DNA from 3 places in the Halomonas sp. HP20-15 genome. Region 2 is predicted to be linked to each of the others. Evidence: predicted binding sites of a transcription regulator. Region 2 holds the regulator's gene; each other region holds the start of a gene.
The links. Region 2 encodes PhoB, which activates phosphate uptake and scavenging genes when phosphate is short. Its sites were predicted from a motif close to TGTCATANNNNTGTCANA; they were not measured.

Region 1 (2,202 bases), on a different contig from region 2:
GAGCAACGTCCCAACAAGCGTCCGGTGATGTCGGATCTGCGTGAATCGGGGGCCATCGAGCAGGACGCCGACGTGATTACCTTCGTCTACCGCGATGAGGTCTACAATCAGGACAATCCCGATAACAAGGGGCTGGCCGAGGTGATCATCGGCAAGCAGCGTAACGGGCCGATCGGCACCGTGCATTTGGCCTTCATCGGCAAGTACACGCGCTTCGAGGACCTGGCACCCGATAGCTACGGCCAGCACTTCGGCGAATGATGCCGGCCGGCCAGCACGGTTGAGCCGCGCGTCGGGAGCCGTATAATGCCGCCCCCGTGGCAGTAGCGGTCAGGCAGTAACGGTTTCCATCCAATAGAGTCGACAAGGAGATACGCATGGCGGGTGGATTTCGTCGTGGCAATCGTAACCGGACCCCTAAGCTTGAGGCGCGTGGAACGCTTGAGAGCGTGTCGCGCGAGGGGCCGTTCAAGGAATGGCTGGGCATGCCGGACCTTTACCGCTACGCGCTGGTGGTCGACGGGGTGACCTATAGCTACCAGACCGAGGACGCCGAGTTGCCGGTCGGCGAGGGCGACTACGTGGTGTTCCGCTACAAGGAGACCAAGGCCGGCAACTGGGTGGATCGCAATTCGCTGGGCATCGCCATCGATCCCGCGACCTTCCAGCGCGACTGAACCGACGACCCGGGACAATCGTGCTCGGCGCGAGCTTCCGCGCCTTCTACCAGGCCTGACCACGCCCCCGCGTTGTCGGGTCTGGTGTTTTGCGCCCATTAAAGCGCTGAACTTCCCTCCCGATCGATGGTCTGACCGATCGATCAACTCGATGCGATGCGATGTCTTGCCTTCGTTGCCATGCGTGTCTAAAGCCCGGGCGCTCATAGCCTTTGCGCAACGAGACATCTTCATGACGCGGCATCGACAAAGGCGCGTCAGGCGCAACATCGCTGTCATCTGCTCCGGTTAGCTTGGCAGGAAGCCAACGCCCCGTACGTGCATTACTACAAAGGAGGGAGCATGGATATTCATTCGCTCGAAGAGTACGTCCGCAATCATGTCAATTTCGAAGTACGCGTCATCAGCCACGCCGGTAGTCGCTGCTATCAGGTCGAGATCGAGGATATCGAAGGCGAAAGGCACCTGCTGACCCGGCGTGGCAAGCCGATGCTGTTTCGTGCCCTGGATGACGTCTATCTGGAGCTCAAGCGGGCCGGAATTCATCGCGCCTATCTGGTGCAGTTCGTCGCCCACGATGAGGTGGTCGGGCGCGAGGCCCACTATCAGGAGCCGTTGGCGTCACGCATGCCGCTGGTCTTCTGAGGCTTTTCGGCGATTGTTGGTTACCAGACCTGGCTCAGCGCAGCGGAGGCAGCCAGCGTCCCAGCGCAAAGCGATGCCGGGCCACTGTCAGGTAGAGCCGGTCGAGCAATGGCTTGAGTCCCGGCAGGTGCGATAGCCAGACCAGCCGCCGGTAGCCGAGCAGGGCGAGCATCGCGCGTACCGCATCCATCCCCGCGAACCATTTTCCCCCGCCGTCCTGGGCAAACATCCGGCCCAGCAACTCCTCGCAGTTACGCCCCCAGGCGTTCGCGGAAAAATTCCTGGCGCGTATGTCCACGCAGCGCACCCGCTCGCGATGAGGGTGGCGCTGGATCCAGGCGACCTGACGCTGGCAGATCGGGCAGGCGCCGTCATAGAGCAGTGTCAGCGGCGCACGGGCGTGCGCCGGCGAGTTGGGTATCGTCATCGATGATCGATCTCACTTCAGTCGGTGAGGCACGCACCAGTGCGTAGAATCGGGCGAGGCTCGGCATTCCAACATCATGCACCCGTTCTGGCAGCATAGTCACAGGCGGCTGGTTATTTATACAAACCTTTTACAAATGTCGCCGATAGCATCAGTTAATTCCCGTAGCGGCCGGCCTCATTGATACAATTCCCGAATCGCACCCGCAAGGAGACCGTCATGCCCAACGCCCGTTTCGGTGTATTACTGGCCAACCTCGGCACCCCGGATGCACCGACTCCCGAGGCGGTGCGGCGTTACCTGGGGGAGTTCCTGTGGGACGAACGGGTGATCGATGTCTCGCGGCCGCTATGGTGGCTGATCTTGCATGGAGTGATCCTGCGCATCCGGCCGCGCAAGGTCGCCAAGGGTTACGCGGCGATCTGGGGGGAGGACGGGTCGCCGTTGCTGGCG
Region 2 (2,202 bases):
CGGTCAGCGCGCGGGTGTCGACGGCGACCTGTTCGAGCAGCGCGGCGACATCGACGCGGCTTTCCTGCTCGAGGCGATGGTCGGTTTCCAGCCGCGACAGCAGCAGCAGGTCGTCGACCAGGTTCTGCATGCGCGTGGTCTGCTGTTGCATCTGGCTGAGACCGCGTTGCCAGCGTGGCGGCAATCGCTCGGCCGGCATGTCTTCGGTCATGGCGGCGTAGGTTTCCAGGTAGCCGGCGAGCACGGTCAGCGGCGTGCGCAGCTCGTGGGAGACGTTGGCGACGAAATCGCGGCGCATCTGCTCGAGACGGTGCAGACGGGTGATGTCGCGGGCCATCACCAGCCGTTCGTCGTCGCCGTAGAGGGTGATCTGGAACTGCAGGATCAGGTCGTCGCGCAGCGGCGAGGGCAGGGTCAGCGGCTCGCGGTAATCGCGGGCGTTGAAATAGTCGACGAAGCGCGGCGCGCGCAGCAGGTTGGTGATGTGCTGGCCGCGATCGTGGCGGGTCTGCAGGCCGAGCATGCGTTCGGCGGCGCTATTCCACCACTCCAGGTCGCCGCGGCTGTCGAGCATCACCACGCTGTCGCGCATCGCCTCGGAGGACTCCTGCACGCGGCGGATCACGTCGCGCAGGCGCTGCTGGGTCAGCCGCTGGCTCTTCTGGTACTTGTACAGGCGATCGAACAGATCGCCCCACACGCCGCTGCCCACCGGCGGCTCGCGCCCCGGGTGGTAGGTCAGCCAGACGTACAGTTCGCGCAGATGGCGCAGGTGGATGAATACGAACAGCCCGAGGCCGACCGCCAGCCCCCAGCCCGGTTCGCCGAGTACCCAGCCCAACAGCCCCAGCCCGCCGACCAGATAGCCCAGCCGCCAGAGTTCGTTGGTCCAGTAGTACATCGCAAGCGCTCAGAGTCTGGCCGAGAAGCGGTAGCCAGTACCGCGCACGGTCTGAATCAGATGCTGATGGGGCTCGCCGAGCGCCTTGCGCAGGCGACGGATATGCACGTCGACGGTGCGTTCCTCGACGTAGACGTTGCCGCCCCACACCTGGTCGAGCAGTTGACCGCGGGTATAGGCGCGCTCCTGGTGGGTCATGAAGAACTGCAGCAGGCGGTATTCGGTGGGGCCGATCTCCAGCGACTGACCATGCGCGGAGACCCGGTGACTGGCTGGGTCGAGCAGCAGCCCCTCGATCTCGACCGCATCCTCGATGCCGCGCGGCGTGGTCCGGCGCAGCACCGCCTTGAGCCGCGCGACCAGCTCGCGCGGCGAGAACGGCTTGGTGATGTAGTCGTCGGCGCCGGCCTCGAGCCCGAGGATCTTGTTGTCCTCCTCGCTCTTGGCGGTGAGCAGGATGATCGGCAGTTCGGCGGTGGTTTCCTCGCGCTTGAGACGCCGCGCCAGCTCGATGCCGCTGGTGCCGGGCATCATCCAGTCGAGCAGCAGCAGGTCGGGCTGGTCGTCGACGATCATGGCGTGGGCGGTCTGCGCGTTGTCGGCTTCGAGCACCCGGTAGTCGGCCATCTCCAGCGCCACGGCGATCATCTCGCGGATCGCGGATTCGTCATCGACGATCAGTACGGTCTTGGATGTCATGTTGCCTGGTCTCCACCAATGACAGGTCGATGACGATTACAACGTCTCTATATGACAAGCTTGTGACAAGCGGCGCACCGCTGCAATCGCGGCTTGGCGTGGCGTGGCGAGCAGGCTCAGCCAGCGACCGGCCACAGCGTCAGCGCCAGCCCGGCCCACAGCACCAACCCCGCCCAGTGATTGTTGAGGAACGCCCGGAAACAGCGCTCCCGCGAGCGATCGCGGATCAACCAGTGCTGATAGACGAAGATCAGCCCCATGGCCGCCAGGCCCGCCCAGAAGAAGCCGCCCAGCGCCTGGCGCGTGCCGACCACGGCCAGCAGGGTCAGCGTGGCGAGCTGCAAGAGGCCGATCATCAGCCGGTCGTAGTGGCCGAACAAGACCGCGGTGGACTTGATGCCGATCTTGAGATCGTCGTCGCGATCGACCATCGCGTACTGGGTGTCGTAGGCCACCGTCCACGCCACGTTGGCGAAGAACAGCAGCCAGGCGTCGGCCGGCACCGTGCCCAGCACCGCGCCGAAGGCCATGGGAATCGCCCACGAGAAGGCCGCGCCTAGGAACGCCTGGGGCCAGTGGGTATAGCGCTTCATGAACGGGTA
Region 3 (2,202 bases), on a different contig from region 2:
ACCGGCCCCACCGTTTCATGCAGCGACGCGATTACTTGAGATCGGCCAGTTCGAGCTTCTCATGGCTCTCGACCGCCTGACGCTGTTCGCTACGCATCTCCTCGGGAAGCGGAATCAACCCCAGTCCCTTCAGATAACCCATCGGCCCGATCATCTGCTCGGTCATGAATAGGTTGGCGTATTCGTACATCGCCGGCACGGACTCGGCGTGCTGGTTCTTGACGTAGAAGAACAGCGAGCGGGAGACCGGGTACTCGCCGGAGCTGATCGCTTCCGGGGTCGGCTCGACGCCGTCGATGCTGGCCCCGATCAGCGTGTTGGAGTTCTCCTCGAGGAACGAGTAGCCGAAGATGCCGAAGGCCTTGGTGTCCTCGGCCAGGCGCTGAACGATCAGGTTGTCGTTCTCGCCGGCATCGATGTAGGCGCCATCGGAGCGAATGTCGGTGTAGCCTTCGCCGCCATAGCCTTCCATGTCTTCGGAAGCGGCTTCCATGACCAGCTCTTCGAAAGCGTCACGGGTACCGGACGTGGTGGGCGGGCCGTAGACGGAGATCTCGCGATCCGGTAGCGAAGCGTCGATGTCGCTCCACTTCTGATAGGGGTTGTCGACCAGCTTGCCGTCCTGCGGCACCTTGGCGGCCAGCGCCAGGAAGATCTGCTCGCGGGTCAGGTCGATCGGCTCGTTGCTGCTGGATTCGGCGAAGGCGATGCCGTCGTAGCCGATCGTCGCTTCGGTAATGTCGGTCACGCCGTTCTGCTGGCAACGCTCGAATTCGGAAGTCTTCATGCGCCGTGAAGCATTGGTGATGTCGGGGGTGTCCTCGCCGACACCTTCGCAGAAAAGCTTCAGGCCACCGCCTGAACCGGTGGACTCGATGACCGGCGTGGAGTAGTCGGTGGTGGCACCGAACTCTTCCACCACATAGCTGGCAAACGGGTAGACCGTGCTCGAGCCGACGATGCGCAGCTGCTCTCGCGCCTGGGCAACGCCCGCAACGCCCATCACGGCAGCGGCGATCGCGGTAGTCTTCAAGACACGGCTCTTGAGGATGCGGTTCATTGCGGGTAACTCCTGTCGATGAGAGTGTTCAACCTTCGCCCGACACAAGATGCCTAACGAAGATGACAGCTTCATGACATGGTCAGCCGACCGGCCTCGAGCGCGGCTAGGCCTCCCCAGCCGACAGTGCTTGAGCGCGCAGTGCCCGCCCCGAGAGTACCCGCACTCCCAGGTTACCGGCGATCGAGGCGCCGACCATGGTCAGCACCATCGGCCAGGCGCTGGGGATCTCGAAGGCCCCGACCAGCACGCCGGCCAGCGCCCCGCAGGAAAACTGGATGCTGCCCTGCATCGCCGTGGCCGTAGCGCTCATCCTGGGGAAATGGTCGAGCATCGACGACATCGCATTGGGCCCGATCAACCCCTGCATGCCGACGAACACCATCAGCAGCGGTGCGACCGTATAGAGCGAATCCAGCCCGGTGGCGAACGCCAGCAGCAGCAGCAGACCCGAGGCAAATTGGATGCCCAGTCCCCACAGCAGGTTGCGCTGAGGCGACGAACGCTTGAGCAGACGGATGTTGATTCGGTTGGATCCCGCCATGATCAGGATATTGGCACCGAAGATGAACGGATAGACCGCCGGCGACAGCCCGAAATACTCCATGTACAGGAACGGCGAACCGGTGATGAAGGCGAACATGCCGGCAAACGACATCGACACGGCGCAGATGTAACCCATCGCCTCGCGATGGCGCAGCACCGTCAGGTAATTGGCCAGTACTTGCGTGAAGCTCGGCGCATCGGGATCGCGGCCGTGGGTTTCAGGCAGATAGCGCCCCAGCAGCCACAGCACGAATGCCGCATAGAGCGCCAGAAAGGCGAAGATCAGCCACCAGTCGGCGAGATACAGCAGCAGGCTGCCCAATGCCGGCGCCACCAGCGGCGCCAGCATCAGGATCATCACCATGGTCGAGAGCACCTTGGCCGCCTCGCGTCCACTGAAGCAGTCGCGCACGATCGCCGCCGAATTGACCACCGAAGCCCCGCCGCCCAGTGCCTGCACGAAGCGCAGCGCCCACAGCGCCTCGAGGCTCTCCACCTGGGTGATCGCCAGGCTCGACAGCAGAAAGACCACGATGCCGCCGAGCAGCACCGGCCGCCGACCCAACCGGTCGGACAACGGGCCGAAGATCAACTGG

Region 1: R6258_RS17580 (DUF6482 family protein) is a predicted target of PhoB. The motif match lies at 898-915, and genes of this name have one in related genera.
Region 3: R6258_RS07255 (PstS family phosphate ABC transporter substrate-binding protein) is a predicted target of PhoB. The motif match lies at 1,122-1,139, and genes of this name have one in related genera.

Annotation. Positions count from the first base shown of each region.
Region 1 is NZ_JAWQLY010000018.1:7,292-9,493, forward strand. Features, by position in the region: gene dnaB (replicative DNA helicase) at 1-261, shown strand, start outside; gene R6258_RS17575 (hypothetical protein) at 378-677, shown strand; gene R6258_RS17580 (DUF6482 family protein) at 1,020-1,322, shown strand; gene R6258_RS17585 (DUF393 domain-containing protein) at 1,357-1,749, opposite strand; gene hemH (ferrochelatase) at 1,969-2,202, shown strand, end outside.
Region 2 is NZ_JAWQLY010000002.1:127,680-129,881, reverse strand. Features, by position in the region: gene phoR (phosphate regulon sensor histidine kinase PhoR) at 1-901, opposite strand, end outside; gene phoB (phosphate regulon transcriptional regulator PhoB) at 911-1,600, opposite strand; gene ubiA (4-hydroxybenzoate octaprenyltransferase) at 1,717-2,202, opposite strand, start outside.
Region 3 is NZ_JAWQLY010000004.1:183,659-185,860, reverse strand. Features, by position in the region: gene R6258_RS07255 (PstS family phosphate ABC transporter substrate-binding protein) at 32-1,060, opposite strand; gene R6258_RS07250 (Bcr/CflA family multidrug efflux MFS transporter) at 1,167-2,202, opposite strand, start outside.